One region of the Hymenobacter tibetensis genome, then DNA from elsewhere that is predicted to be linked to it. Evidence: riboswitches for the same ligand, from Rfam matches in the RefSeq annotation. Region 1 holds a riboswitch; the other holds the start of a gene.
What was found. A riboswitch is a leader RNA that binds a small molecule or an ion and turns the genes downstream of it on or off. The one in region 1 is predicted to bind S-adenosylmethionine.
Positions count from the first base shown of each region.

Region 1 (7,759 bases):
CACTTTTCTTGAGCACGTCGCCGGCTGCGGAAATGGTGTTGCGCTGCAACGGGCCGAAGGAAATGCTAGTAAGATCGGTGCGCTCTAGTTGCTTGGCCGCTACGGCTTCACTGAGTTTGGCTTCGGTAGCCAGCGTCTTTTTAAGTTCAGCGGGGTGCGCAACGGCCCATTGGCGAGCCTGTTCGTAAGCAGCTAGCACATGGTCTACCAGGGCCGGATGCTGCTTGGCAAACTCTTCCCGCACGTTCAGCACGCCGTAGCTGTTGAAGTCGGCGTTGCGGTAGAAGAGTTGAGCGCCTGATTCCAGTTCAGCCTTGGCCATGTGCGGGTCTAGGCCGGCCCAGGCGTCTACGTCGCCTTTTTCGAGGGCGGCGCGGCCGTCCGGGTGTTGCAGCGGAATCAACTCGATGTCTTTCTCACTCAGCCCCGCTTGGTCGAGGGCGCGTAGCAAAAAGATGTACGGGTCGGTGCCACGCGTGGCGGCCACCCGTTTGCCTTTCAAATCCGCCACCGACTTGATGGTGGATTTTGGGCCGGTGCACAGCGCCGTCCATTCAGGCTTCGAGTAGATGTAGATGGCCTTCAATGGGTTGCCGTTGGCTTTGCCAATGAGGGCAGCCGCGCCAGCTGTCGAGCCGAAATCAATGCTGCTGCCGTTCAGAAACTCCAACGCCTTGTTGCTGCCTTGGCTGAGCACCCATTCCACCTTAATGTTTTGCTTGGCTAGGTCTTTCTCCAGCCAGCCTTGCTCTTTCAGCACTAGGCTCAACGGATTGTAATAGGCGTAGTCCAGGCGAATGGTGTCGGGCTGTGTGTTTTTGGTCTCACTGCCCGCGCCTCCACATCCGGCCAGCAGCAATAGCAGCAACACCAAGCCTCCCGCAAAGGAGAACGAGCGGGTAGGGTGAGTAGAACGGGGGACAGTAGGGTTCATGAGAAAGTCGCTAGGGATGTATGTGTTGGTCGCGGACAGAATTAATGCGCGAACGTGTAGGCATGAAAGCGCTCCAATAGGTGCGTGATATGAGCTGTTTCAATCAGGAAGCCGTCGTGGCCGAAGCGAGAGTCCATTTCGGCGTACAGGGCGCCCGGAATGTGGCGGGCTATCAGTTGCTGCTCCGCGGGTGGAAACAGCACATCAGAACTGATGCCTACCACCAACGTGCGGGCACGTACGTGGCGCAACGCTGCTGCAACCCCACCGCGTCCGCGCCCTACGTTATGTGAGTCCATGGCCCGCGACAACGCCACATAGGTATAAGCGTTGAAGCGCGCTACTAGCTTATCACCCTGGTACTGCTGGTAAGCGCTGGCCCGAAAGTCGTCGAGCTTTTCGTCGGTGGGTTCCGCTTGGGTTTCCGCATAAGCTCCGTAGCTGCGGTAGCTGAGCAAGGCCATGGCGCGGGCCGCTCGCAATCCTGCGGCTCCGCCTTCGGGTGTGGCGTGGTGATAAGTAGGGTCGGCGAAGATGGCGAGGCGTTGTGCTTCATTGAAGGCAATGCCCCAAGGCGAGTGTTGTGCGTTGGTAGCCAAGAGCACTAAGTTCTCGAAGACGTTGGGCAACTGGATGGCCCATTCCAACGCCTGTTGGCCGCCCAGGGAGCCGCCAATCAGCGTGTGAATCTGCGTTAGTTCCAAGTGCTGGCGCAACTCTTCGTGCGCAGCTACCATGTCGCGGATGGTGAGCAGCGGAAATTGTGCGTAGCGGGGCAAACCCGTCTCGGGAGCCGGCGAAAGGGGGCTGGTACTGCCGTAGTGAGAGCCTATTATATTGGCACACACAATAAACCAATCGGCCGGATCAAAATGGCATTCGGGTCCGAACAACCCCGGCCACCAGCTGAGCACATCGGAGTTAGCGGTAAGGGCATGGCATACCCACACCACGTTGTCGCGCGTGGCATTCAACGTGCCGAAGGTATGGTAAGCGACTTCCACGCCGGTTAGCACTTCGCCGCTTTCCAGCGGCAGAGGCTTAGGTAGGCGGAAGCTTTCAAGGTCAGGCATTGGTTGCTGTTCGAGGGTAGCACGCTAGGTGGAAGGCCCGTAGTGCTACGGGATGATTATATAGACTTTGCAGCAAGTGAATGGGCCGGCAGCGCATCACTACAAATAGCTAGCGGGCTGAGCCGAAACAGCTCAACCCGCGCTATTGTGGGATGGAAGGAGCGGCTCCCTCTCTCACAAAAAAACCGCTGTTCCACCCACGTACTGCACCTGCTGGAAGTGCCCCGCCGTCCTCTCACGACCGGCAGGGCCTACCCTCTCACTAGACTTCCAGCACGGCAGCGTGTTCCACTTCCTGTTCCGGCAATTTGTCGCCCGAAGCGTCAGCCGAATCCACCGACGCAGCATTGCGCACCGCATCGAAGGCCTGCTGCAAATCAGCCTGAATGTCTTCGAAGTGCTCGATGCCTACCGACAAACGCAGCAGTGTTGGCGTTACGCCCGCCGCGCGTTGCTCCTGCTCAGACAGCTGCTGGTGTGTAGTGGCCGAAGGCTGAATGATGAGCGTCTTAGAATCGCCCACGTTTGCCAAGTGGCTAACCAGCTTCAGGTTATCGATAAAATGCGTAGCCGTATCCTTGCTGCCTTTGATGGCGAAGGTGAGGACCCCGCCCGCACCGCGCTTCAGGTACTTCTGGGCCAGCTTGTTGTACGGGCTGCTGTTCAAGCCAGGATAATTAACGGCTTCTACCTGCGGGTGCTGCTCCAGCCAAGTGGCAACACGCAACGCGTTTTCCACGGTACGCTCCACCCGCAAGCTCAGCGTTTCGAGACCTTGGAGCAGCAGGAAGGAGTTGAACGGGCTCTGCGACGAACCGAAGTCACGTAAGCCTTCTACCCGGGCCCGAATAATGAAGGCAATGTTGCCAAACGGTCCGCCTTTGCCGAACACATCGTTGAACACCAAGCCGTGGTAGCCCTCGCTCGGCTCCGTGAACTGCGGGAACTTGCCGTTGCCGAAGTCGTACTTGCCGCCGTCCACAATCACGCCACCGATGCTGGTGCCATGGCCACCAATCCATTTCGTTGCCGATTCCACTACGATGTGTGCTCCGTGCTCCAACGGGCGGAACAAGTAGCCACCCGCGCCGAACGTGTTGTCTACTATCAACGGCAAGTCGTGCTTTTCAGCAATGGCTGCAATTTTTTCGAAATCCGGAATGCTGAAGCTTGGGTTGCCGATAGTCTCCAAGTAGATGGCCTTGGTTTTCTCGTCGATTAGCGCCTCAAAAGTCTCTGGCTTGTCGCCGTCGGCAAAGCGGGCCTCAATGCCCAAGCGTTTGAAAGCTACTTTGAACTGATTATAAGTGCCGCCATACAGGTGCGAGGTGCTCACAAAGTTGTCGCCAACCTGCAGAATGTTGTTGAGCGCAATAAACTGCGCCGCCTGCCCCGATGATACTGCCAGTGCCGCGACACCACCTTCGAGGGCCGCAATGCGCTGCTCGAACACGTCGGTGGTGGGGTTCATCAACCGCGTGTAGATGTTGCCGAACTCCTTCAACGCAAATAGGTTGGCCCCGTGCTCTGCGCTTTTGAAGACGTAGGAAGTGGTTTGATGAATGGGAACAGCACGCGAGCCGGTGGTGGGGTCAGGCTGTTGGCCAGCGTGGAGTTGCAGAGTCTCGAAATGAGGAGTTGGAGCAGACATGATACTGTTGATTTGAGAGTGTATGGTAGGAAGAGGGAGATGTAACTTGCTGATCAACAACACAAAAACGTGCGGTGAGGTGTGCCCTGCACCAGCCGAACGCGCTAGCGTAGGGGTGGCAGAATGTAGCACAGGGGCCTAAGGCGTACCGGTGCTGCTAAGCGGGCAACAAAAAGGGGAGGGGTGCCGGAGCCGTCAGACGACTAACAACAGCAACAACAGGCGCTACAACAGCAGCGCATTCGCATTCGAGGGGCCGGAGCTGCGGCAGACGAAACACGAAAACCCATCGGCAAACCGGCGCGTGAGGCGGCTTGAGCAGATGGGGAGAAGAAGGCGGAATTCGAGTTATTTTTCATGGTACTCAACTTATCTCTCCCGCCGGTAAATACCGGGTCGGGCAGGAATTGGCACCTTTCGCGTCAACGAAGGTTGCCAGTGGGTCAGGGAGCCTGTTCTCTCGCCACTTCTGTATAAATTCTGAAAAACTGCCCCACCGGAAGCGGGGGAGTACCTGGTTGGTGATGCAAATGTAAAACCAGATTTGATATACGCAATACAAACGCAAACTATTTTTTGTTTTCGATCAGCTGATTTTTACTAGATGAAATTGGATGAATGCAATGGCTGATATAGTTGAAAATCAGTTGCATAAACGCATGGCGAATAAATAACGAGCGACTAGGAGATACTATTGCTCCGCCTTGTCTCTATGCTAAGTGCTTCATACAGGAGCTTATTTCCGGAAAATAAAGGCGTAAAAAAAGCCGCTCCTGAAGTGGAGCGACTTTTATAATATATCCAAGAGTGAAATGCTCTAGATTTTCGGTAGGGTCAACACTTGGCCTACTTCGATATGATCGGGGTTGGAGCCAATGATGGATTTGTTGGCGTCGTAAATCTGGTGCCACTTGGCAGCATCACCGTAGTGGTTCTTGGCAATCTTAGACAGCGAATCGCCGCTTACCACTGTGTAGGTCTGGCCTTGGGCAGCAGCGGGCTGCGTAGCTTGGGCAGGGTTGCCAAAGAAATCGGTAGCTCCGCCCGCAGCAGCAGGTTGTACGGGCTTTTTTTCGCCTTCGTTCGAGAGAAAATCAAACAGTCCCATGGTCGTGCGTTGGTTAATGGTGAAAGCAGAACGCAGCTCATCTGTGTGCAGTTGATGGCCACGGTGTCAGGCCTCATACGCTGGTGCAGACAAGAAGTTCTGCCTAGGTTAACTTAACCGTAGTAAAGCTGAACATCTTACAGAAACCCGCCGTAAGAGGCGCAAGACCGCATAGGCTTGTGCCTTGCGGTGATGTTGTACTCTCTCCCAATTTCAACCAATTCGCACATCTCATGAAAACGATGCCCTCTCCCTTTCGCTATTTGGCCAGCCTGTTGATGCTGCTGGTGCTGTTCACTTCTGCCTGCGGTAGCAAAGAAGGCAAAGTAGAAGGCGTAAATATGCTGTACGGCACAGAAAGCAAGATCTGGAAAACAGACAAGGAACTGGATGCTACCGGCGACAAAGTGAAGCAAACCGATACTCAGGAAGACGAGCGTATCACTTTCTTCGCCAACGGCCAGTACAATATGACCTCGCCCCAGGGTGCCGTAAACGGCAAATACACCTTCGACCAGGCCGGCAAAACCATTGCCATGACTCCCGATGGCTCGACTACCAGCAACTCGTTCAGCGTAGTTACCCTCACGGACGACAAACTGACGCTGAAAAGTGCTGAAGGTGCTGAACTACGCCTCGAAAAAGAGTAACACTGACAGCCGCTACACTTTAGTAGAAACAAAAAGCCTTTCCACCACGGTGGAAAGGCTTTTTTATTGACTATGAATTCCGGTAGCACTGTTGGTAACAAGCACCGTGAGCTAGGGCTGCCCGCTACGACTGCATAACTGTTTCCGCTTTGCGCGGACCGAATATCCGCGCTATCCAGCGGGGCAAGAACACGGCGCCGAGTACTAGGTACATATAGTACGTAACGAGGCGGTAGAGTAGTACCATGAAGTTGGTCATGGTGGGGGTGCCGATGAACTTGCCGAAAAAAGTAGGAAAAGCCCCTTCGGCAATGCCCGCGCCGCCGGGCGTAATAGCAATCAACAGAATAACTTTATACGTCAGGTTTCGGCCAAAAATCAGCCAGAACTCCGGCCACGTCACATCAATAAAGGCCGAAATCAGGCAGCCAATTACCAGGTAACGAGCGGTCCAGACAAAGGCCGTGCTCAGGGATGCCCGCAGCCAATACTCCCAGCCGTTGCCGCGTAGCTCAGCAGAAGCCAGCACCATTTCGTTGCCCATTTTGTAGGCCTTGCTCCGAAAACGACGAATGCCACGAATGGAGAACAGCCGTACCAGCAGCCGCTTCACCGACTGCGGGTTGAAGAAAATGGCATACATCATCAGCAACGCGTACAAGCTCACGAATACGTAGCTGGTAATGAAGCCAATACGAAGCGTGGTTACCAAGCCGCCTTGCAGGGCTTCGTGCGGGTACAGGGCATCACCCCCAATCCATACCACCAGCGGCACGGTCAGCATATAGTACATGTTGTCGAGCATGGCAGTGGCCATGATGTAGGCCACTGATTTGCCGAGCGGAATACCTTCTTTATGTAAGAGCAGGGGAGCCACGGCAGTACCGCCCACCGCCGACGGCAGCACGCAGGACGAGAATTCCCAGATCATAATGACGTCTAGGGATGCTCGCCAGCTAAGCACGCGTTGGGTGAGGTAGCGGATGCGGTAAACGTAGCCAGCATCACGGGCTACCAGCACCACCAGCATCAGGAGAAGCCAGAGCGGTTTGGCGTTGGCTAAGGGAGCCAAGTCGCCGGGTTTGTAGCTGCGCCAGAACATAAATCCAACCACACTCAGCCCAATCAGCACCGGCAAGACTATCCGCGAGGGGCGAAGCTTATCCAGGAGTTGTTGGTCTTCAGTTTGTTGCTCAGCAGAGGGATGAGGCATGGGAATGCGCAGGAATTGTAGGTCAAAAGTAGGTATTATAGCAGGCAGGGCGTTAAAGAAGCGGTAATTAAGAACGATTTACGCGCTGTGCTTTTGCTAGGTACCTAACGGAAAGTTGTTGTGTTGGCGTGTTAGTTGCGGGTCGACCCAGTTTACAAACCACATGTGAGCTGAACCGCTCAAACAGAAAACCCGTAACTTTGGGTATCGTACGCAACGAGCAGCCGGGGGTATATTAACCTTTCTAGCTTATTGGCTGTTACTTTATTCCCATCTGCTTCCTTTATACATGATTGTCGAACCTGGTGAATTGCTGGCGGCCATAGACTCGCCCGACGACCTGAAAAAGCTCAGCCACGATCAGTTGGTTCAACTGAGCCAGGAGCTACGTCAGTTCATTATTGATACGGTTTCGATTTACGGGGGGCACTTCGGCGCTTCGCTTGGCGTAGTGGAACTAACCGTAGCACTGCACTACGTTTTCAATACGCCCTACGACCAGCTGGTGTGGGATGTGGGCCACCAAGCCTACGGCCACAAAATTCTGACGGGCCGCCGCGACCGGTTTCCAACCAACCGCCGCTACAATGGCATGTCGGGTTTTCCGAAGCGCAAGGAAAGTGAGTACGATGCTTTTGGTGTAGGACACAGCAGTACCAGCATTGGTGCCGCCCTCGGCATGGCCGTAGCTTCCGACTACAAAGGCGAATTCGACCGGCAGCACATTGCGGTTATTGGCGACGGTGCCATGACGGCTGGTATGGCTTTCGAGGCCCTCAACCACGCTGGCGTCACCAATTCCAACCTGCTGGTTATCCTCAACGATAACTGCATGAGCATCGACCCCAACGTGGGCGCGCTCAAAGAATACCTCACCGACATTACCACCTCCCGCACCTATAACAAAGTGCGCGATGAGCTGTGGAACGTGTTAGGCAAGCTCTCGAAATTCGGACCCAACCCGCAGCAGATTGCCCGTAAGGTGGAGTCGGCTATGAAGGCAACGCTGCTCAAGCAAAGCAACTTGTTTGAGGCGCTGAAGTTCCGCTATTTCGGCCCCGTGGATGGGCACGACGTGCAGCACCTCGCCACCATCCTCAACGACCTCAAGAGCATTCCGGGCCCCAAAA
Region 1 is NZ_CP094669.1:5,007,531-5,015,289, reverse strand. It holds gene MTX78_RS20180 (aliphatic sulfonate ABC transporter substrate-binding protein) at 1-934, opposite strand, end outside; gene MTX78_RS20175 (homoserine O-acetyltransferase family protein) at 976-2,007, opposite strand; gene MTX78_RS20170 (O-acetylhomoserine aminocarboxypropyltransferase/cysteine synthase family protein) at 2,270-3,658, opposite strand; SAM riboswitch class I at 4,025-4,138, opposite strand; gene MTX78_RS20165 (LysM peptidoglycan-binding domain-containing protein) at 4,476-4,766, opposite strand; gene MTX78_RS20160 (hypothetical protein) at 5,009-5,416, shown strand; gene MTX78_RS20155 (lysylphosphatidylglycerol synthase transmembrane domain-containing protein) at 5,541-6,629, opposite strand; gene dxs (1-deoxy-D-xylulose-5-phosphate synthase) at 6,919-7,759, shown strand, end outside.

Region 2 (7,759 bases), 780 kb from region 1:
GCCAGCTACGCGCAGTTTGGCAGCAGCCCGGTCGGCCACTGTATCCAGCCTGCGCGCTTCCTGACGAACCACTTCTTGTCGTTCACGCGGGGTAGAGTCGCAGGCGGTGAGGGAGAGGGCTACCAGAGCGGCAGCCAGTGGGCGAAGCATTAAGAACGATTTCATGGTCCCAATGTACGCAACCTGGGCAGGTAGAGGTTAGCGTACCTCTTGAAACCCCGCTAGGCCCCTCGCTTTCTACTGCGGCTTTTGCAGCCGAAACGTGAAAGGCAACTGGTATATCACTGGAATGGCGCGCCCCGACACCCGAGCGGGCACCCACTGAGGCGGAATACTCTGGCACAGGCGCAAAGCTTCCTCGTCGCAGCCGCCCCCAATGCCATTCAGCACTTTGTGCTTGTAGGCGCGCCCCAAGGTGTCGATAGCAAATTCAATCAGGACCCGGCCCTGGATATTGCGGTTCTGCGCTTCCTGCGGATAGGTTAGCTTGGCTATGTAAGAGGCCAGCGCGGCTTCTCCCCCAATGAAGAGCGGAGGCTGCTCCACACTGGTACGGGCCCACTCGCCGGGTTTCACCTCGGCGTCATAGGGCTTCTCTTCGATAGGCCGATAGAAAACCAGCTTGTTGGCGGTGTGGTCGTAGCGCTGCACGAGCACCTGCCGGCCGTCGCGGGTGTGGCTGTAGTAGTCCCATACCCCAACTTTCTGCCCTTTCTCCAGCATACCGCTTTCGTATTCGTTGGTGCGCTGACGTTGGGCCTCGGCACCAGAAGCCAGCCCCAACATGGCGAGTAGGGGCAATACTTTGTAGAAGTGTTTCATAATAGGTGGGTTGAGCCGGTGTAGTAGTTGTGGGGGGAGTCAACAGAAACTACAAAGAGCAATTTTATTTATTGTTTAAGTGCAAATATTTAATTTATCAGTATCTAATCTCTTTTCTCCTGTTTAGTGCTTTCTTGGCTTTGCAGGGCCATAACAAGAGGAATATACGCGCAAAGCAGTTGAGCCAGAAGCTGCTATGCTTCGGAAATATACAAATAGCTGCATAATGATGCAAAGTAATTTTCAGCGTTACTAGCCGGAGCTGCCTAGCTGGTCGCGCAGGTCTCGTAGCTGGCTTTGCAGCCCCGGCCAGTGCGGGCATAATTGCTCTAGGCGCGTTAATACCCGCAGGGTGCCTCGGTCATCGGCCAGGGTGCGGAGCATGGTGGCCCACCCCGATAAGGCGCCGAAGTGCCGTGGTTCGCGGCGTAGCGTCTCGCGGATGTCGTCCAGAGAAGCTCGGTATTCGCCGCGTAGGTAATACGCAGTGGCTCGCTTGTTCCACCCTTCCGCGTAGCTTGGCGCCAACTCAATTAAATCCGTGAAATCATGGATGGCCTGCGTGTAGTTGCCGGCGGCCAGCGCCCGCATACCGGCTTCAAGATGCTTATCCAGGACGTGCTGCCCGGTGGTGAGCCAGATCTGCCAGATACCACTTTGCAACATTTCTATTTCAGTGGGAGTATTGGCTTCCCGCAGATGCGCAAACAGCTCATCGAGAGTGGACATAATAAACAGCTATAGGAAAGACGAAAGCGCCAGGTGGCGCAGCACAAACTTCCTCTTTGTACGAGAGTGCAGCCATTCGTTTCGAATACCTACTGCTCCGAGGAACTTTGCGCTGCGCCACCTGGCGCTTGTACTTGATTTATTGGACCGGGCTAGAACAGCTCCTTGGCCACGCGCCGGATGCTCTCCGATTTGCCCATGCTGTAGTAGTGCAGGCTCGGCACACCGTGGGCCATCAATTCCTTACTCTGGTTGATGCACCACTCAATCCCAACTTGGCGGGCCGCTTCGTTGTCGCGGCACTGGCCGATGGCCTCCACCAACGGCTCGGGTAGGTTCAGAAAGAACGTCCGGGGCAGCATGGTGAGCTGGCTCTTGGTGGTCAGGGGCTTCAACCCCGGAATGATGGGCACGTTGATACCGGCTTCGCGGCAGCTTTTCTCGAACTTGAAAAACTGTTCGTTGTCGAAAAACATCTGCGTTACGATGTACTCGGCGCCCCGGTCCACTTTGTGGCGCAGGTAGCGAATATCGGCGCCGTAGTTGGGCGCTTCAAAGTGCTTTTCGGGGTAGCCGGCCGTACCGATGCAGAAGTTGGTCGCCCAGGTGTCGTCCTGCTTCTCGTCTAGGTACTCGCCTTTGTTGAGGTCCGCTACTTGGCCTATCAGGTCGCTGGCGTAAGCATGGCCATCTTCGTGCGGCTTGAAGGTGCCCTCCGACTTGATAGGGTCGCCGCGCAGCGCCAGCACCGAGTCGATGCCCAAGAAGTGCAGGTCGATAAGCGCGTTTTCGGTTTCCTCTTTCGAGAAGCCGCCGCAGATGAGGTGCGGCACCGTATCCACGTCGAAGCGGTTTTTGATGGCCGCGCAGATTCCTACCGTACCGGGCCGCTTGCGTACTGTTTTCTTCTCTAAGAAGCCGTTCGGGTGCTGCCGGTACACGTATTCCTCGCGGTGGTACGTAACGTCAATGAACGGCGGCTTGAACTCCATCAGCGGCTCGATGTTGCTGAACAGGTTCTGGATATTTTCACCCTTTTTTGGCGGCAGCACCTCGAAGGAAAACAGGGTCTTGCCGTTGGCACGGGTTATATGGTCAGTTACTTTCATAGTAGCACCAAGCTCGGCTTGGCGAATCGTTGAGCAAGAGTAGATACAATAGAAACCTGGCGAACGACACATATTGTTTCGCGAGGCGAGAACTACGTACTAAAGCGCCGTGACGGGCACCGCGGTTGGCTCGTAGTTCAGGTTGGGCATCAACCAGCGTTCCAGCTCCGGCAGCGGCATGTTTTTGCGCTGCGCAATGTCGGCCACTTGGTCGGCGCCTATCCGGCCCAGGCCGAAGTAACGGGAATCAGGATGCGCGTAGTAGAGGCCACTCACCGAGGAAGCCGGGTACATAGCCAGGTTTTCGGTGAGGCGAATACCCGTCTGGTTCTCAGCATCAAGCAGGTTGAAGAGCGTAACTTTTTCGGTATGGTCGGGGCAGCCGGGGTAGCCGGGCGCAGGCCGCACTCCTTTATACTTCTCTTGAATCAGGTCTTCGTTGGACAGGTTTTCGGCGGGGTCGTAGCCCCAGAACTCTTCCCGTACCCGCTGGTGCAGGCGCTCAGCAAAAGCCTCGGCCAACCGGTCGGCCAGGGCTTTCATCATGATGCTGGAGTAGTCGTCGTGCTCGGCCTCAAATTTCTCCAGGTGCTTTTCGATACCGATGCCCGCCGTTACGGCAAAGCCCCCGATGTAGTCCTGACGGCCCGTTTCCACTGGCGCCACAAAGTCGGAGAAAGCGAGGTTGGGCACACCGGCGGCTTTTTCACTTTGCTGGCGCAGCGTGAAAAACTCGGTGGCTACTTCGGTGCGGCTGTCGTCTTTGAACACCTGCACCGTGTCGTAGTCCACGGTGTTGGCGGGCCAGAAGCCGATAACGGCGCGGGCCGTGAGCTGCTTTTCGTCGATAATGCGCTTGAGCATCGCTTGGGCATCGTTGAAGAGCTGCGTGGCGGCCTCGCCTACGTTCTCGTCGGTGAGGATGCGAGGGTAGCGGCCTTTCAGTTCCCACGTCTGGAAGAACGGCGTCCAGTCGATATAGGTCGCCAGCTCGGCTAAGTCATAATCTTCCAGAGCTTTCGTGCCTAAGAACGTCGGCTTGACAATTGGGGTGGTTTCCCAATCCGCCTTGAAGCCATTCTCACGCGCGGCTTCAATGGTGAGGTAGTTTTTGTCGCGCTGGCGGCCGGCGTAGTCTTCCCGCAGCTGGCGGTATTCCTCGCGCACGGTGCGGGCATATTCGTCTTGGCCTGAACCCAGCAAGCCAGCTGCCACACCCACACTCCGCGAGGCGTCGTTGACGTGCACAATGGGGCCGGAATAGCTTGGCGCAATCTTCACGGCTGCGTGCAAGCGCGACGTAGTGGCGCCGCCAATGAGCAGCGGCGTTTTCAAGCCGCGTCGCTCCATTTCCTGCGCCACGTACACCATTTCGTCGAGGCTAGGCGTAATCAGGCCGCTGAGCCCGATAACGTCCACTTCCTGCTTCACGGCTTCATCCAGAATCCGCTCCAACGGCACCATCACGCCCAAGTCCACAATATCGAAGTTGTTGCAGGCCAGTACTACGCCTACAATGTTCTTCCCGATGTCGTGCACGTCGCCTTTCACGGTGGCTAGCAGGATCTTACCGGCCGTTTGGCGCTCCGAGCCTTGCTTGTCGGCTAGCAGGTAGGGCTCCAGATACGCCACGGCTTTTTTCATCACCCGCGCCGATTTCACCACCTGTGGCAAGAACATTTTGCCGGCGCCAAACAGGTCACCTACCACGTTCATACCCGACATCAGCGGCCCTTCAATTACCTCGAGTGGCCGGCCTACTTGCTGGCGTACCTCTTCGGTATCTTGGTCGATGAACTCGGTGATGCCGCGCACTAGGGCGTGCTGTAGGCGTTCCTGCACAGGCAGGCTGCGCCAGGCATCGGCTACCACTTCCACTTTGTCTTTCTGCTTCACCGTTTCGGCAAAGTCCACGAGGCGCTCCGTGGCATCGGGGCGGCGGTTGAGCAGCACATCCTCGCACAACTCCAGCAGATCCTTCGGCACTTCATCGTACACGGCCAGCTGACTCGGGTTTACAATGCCCATGTCGAGGCCGGCCCGGATGGCGTGGTAGAGGAAGGCGGAGTGCATGGCTTCGCGCACGACGTCGTTGCCGCGGTACGAGAAGCTGATGTTGCTGACGCCGCCGCTGGTGAGGGCGCCGGGCAGGTTCTGCTTGATCCAACGAACGGCCTCGATGAAGTCCAGCGCGTAGTTGCGGTGTTCCTCCATACCAGTGCCCACCGTCAGAATGTTGGGGTCGAAGATGATGTCCTCGGCCGGGAAGCCGACCTCATTTACTAGGATGTCGTAGCTGCGCTTACAGATTTCGATGCGCTTCTCATACGAGTCGGCCTGGCCGTTTTCATCGAACGCCATTACCACCATGGCCGCGCCGTACTGGCGGACCGTGCGGGCGCGCTCCTTGAACACTTCCTCGCCTTCCTTCAGCGAAATAGAGTTTACAATGCTCTTGCCCTGCACGCACTTCAGGCCGGCTTCCAACACGCTCCACTTCGAGGAATCTATCATCACCGGCACCCGCGAAATGTCGGGCTCGGAGGCAATCAGGTTCAGGAACGTGGTCATGGCCTGCTCGGAGTCCAGCATGCCCTCGTCCATGTTCACGTCGATGATTTGGGCGCCGCCTTCCACTTGGTCGCGGGCCACTTGCAAGGCTTGCTCGTAGGCCCCCGTCCGGATAAGGCGGGCAAACGCGCGGCTACCCGTCACGTTGCACCGCTCGCCTACGTTCACGAACAGGCTTTCTTGGGTGATGCCGAACGGCTCCAAGCCGCTCAGGCGCGTGGCGGGCACCACTTCCGGCAAGGGGCGCGGCTCGTACTTATCAGCCAGCTTTGCCAGCTCGGCAATGTGCTGGGGCGTAGTGCCGCAGCAGCCGCCTACCACCGTCACGAGCCGGTCGGAGAGGTAGCTTTCCACCACCCCCGCAAACTCCTGCGCCGACTCGTCGTAGCCACCAAAGGCGTTCGGGAGGCCGGCGTTCGGGTAAGCCGAAATGTGCACGTCGGCAATGCGGCTCAATTCCTTCACGTACACCTTGAGCTGGTCGGCGCCGAGGGCGCAGTTCAGGCCCACGCTTAGCAGCGGCAAGTGGCGGATAGAGTTCCAGAACGCCTCTACCGTCTGCCCCGACAGCGTGCGGCCGGAAGCATCAGTGATGGTGCCCGAAATCATGACGGGCACCACGCGGCCGCCTTCATCGAAGAACTTCTGCACCGCGTAGAGAGCCGCCTTGGCGTTGAGCGTGTCGAAGATGGTTTCGATGAGCAACGCGTCGGAGCCGCCGTCAATGAGGCCGCGCACCTGCTCGTGGTAGGCGGTAGCCAACTCGTCGAAGGTCACGGCGCGGAAGCCAGGGCGGTTCACGTCCGGCGAAAGGGAAGCGGTACGGTTGGTGGGCCCAATAGCGCCGGCCACGAAGCGGGGCTTAGCTGGGTTCTGCGCCGTAAACTCGTCGGCGGCTTCTTTGGCTAAGCGCGCTGATTCGTAATTCAGCTCGTACACAATATGCTCCAGCGCATAGTCGGCCTGCGCAATGGTGGTGCCGCTGAACGTGTTGGTTTCCACCATATCGGCCCCGGCCGCAAAATACTCGGCGTGGATGCCTTTAATGATATCGGGCCGGGTCAGGCTGAGCAAGTCGTTGTTGCCCCGCAGTGGCTTGGGATGGTCAGCGAAACGAGTGCCCCGAAAGTCAACCTCCTCCAGCGGATGCCGCTGAATCATGGTGCCCATGGCTCCGTCGAGCACAAGAATGCGCTGTTGCAGGATGTCGTAAAGGGGGGAGTCGGGACAGTGCGTTTTCATAGTTTCTCCTTCGGAATGCAGTGTTGAACTAGCTCATCCAGAAAGAGAAATCTGCGGGCGCAGGTTCCGTACTTATCTTCTTCCGTCGAATTAAAAACAAGACGAAATGGGAGTTGGCACCTTGTTTTACTCAGGTTGCCAAGACGTCGTAGGGCCCAATCCCTCGGTCTTTCTGGATAAGTAACACCGCGAAGATACAGCAGGAAAGTAGGAATTTCAACTTACCTCCTTCGGGCCGCGCATTCGGCCTTTATTTGCTGTTTTACAGTAAGGAAACGGCTGGTTCCCCTGCTAGCTGTAGACTGAGCTTGCTCGTTGGTTGATTTCAGCCACGTAACTCGTTGAATATCATTTCTGGGCAAGCGTTTTTTCGGCACCTTGTCTTCGCGTCGTCCCAACCTAGCCCTAACCAAGCTATTCAGACTAGTGCTATGCCACTGCCCACCTTTCTCCGAGAAGCCTGTATACTAAGCTGCTTGCTGCTACTGGTTGGCCCGCTCTGGGCTCAGCAGACACCGCCCCTCCTGGGCAATGGCCTGCGCGGGCAGTATTACGAAGGCAAGAACTTCGAGAAGCTGGTGCTTACCCGCACCGATCCTGCCATCAACTTTGACTGGACGCTCGGGCCGGATGGCAACCGTTTTGTATCGCCGGGGCCGGGAGTGCCGGGCGAGTTTTTTTCAGTGCGCTGGACTGGCTATGTCTACGCCCCCGTGACGGGCGTTTACACGTTTCACATGGCTACCGATGATGGCATGCGCGTGTGGCTTGGCGGCCGCAACGTGCTGGACTCCTGGACCGACCAGCAGGCGACGCGGTACACGGTGCAGAGAAAACTCACGGCGGGCCGCTACTATTCGCTGCGGGTAGACTATTACCAAGTGAGGTGGTCTACCCGGGCAATGCTAGCGTGGCAGCTACCACCCCAAAATACTACCTCGCCACCAGCACTAGCTCAAAACGAGTTGGACGCTATTCCGCGCCGCTACCTCTACACCTCCTTACCAGCGTCAGCCAAGCCGCTAGTGGCCGCCAAGTCGTCCGTAGCACTCGTTTCAAGTAAATCAGTCGGCGTGATTGGTATAGTACCGGGCACACGGCCTCCCAAGCCAACCCCGATGCGCCTCAAGCCGCCTACCAACGTAGCGGAAGCCGTTGCGGCCTCTACGGTAGCCGCTGCTACGGCGGGCGTGGGGCTGCGGGCCACGTACTTCGCGGGCGCTGATAGAGGAGCCGGCGTAGTGACCAGAATCGAGCCTGTGGTGGAAGTGTCTTGGCGAAACCGG
Region 2 is NZ_CP094669.1:46,195-53,953, reverse strand. It holds gene MTX78_RS00240 (hypothetical protein) at 1-165, opposite strand, end outside; gene MTX78_RS00235 (energy transducer TonB) at 238-822, opposite strand; gene MTX78_RS00230 (tetratricopeptide repeat protein) at 1,075-1,551, opposite strand; gene metF (methylenetetrahydrofolate reductase [NAD(P)H]) at 1,704-2,660, opposite strand; gene metH (methionine synthase) at 2,760-6,473, opposite strand; SAM riboswitch class I at 6,543-6,656, opposite strand; gene MTX78_RS00215 (PA14 domain-containing protein) at 6,950-7,759, shown strand, end outside.
Region 2: another riboswitch for S-adenosylmethionine. It lies ahead of metH (methionine synthase); the one in region 1 lies ahead of MTX78_RS20170 (O-acetylhomoserine aminocarboxypropyltransferase/cysteine synthase family protein).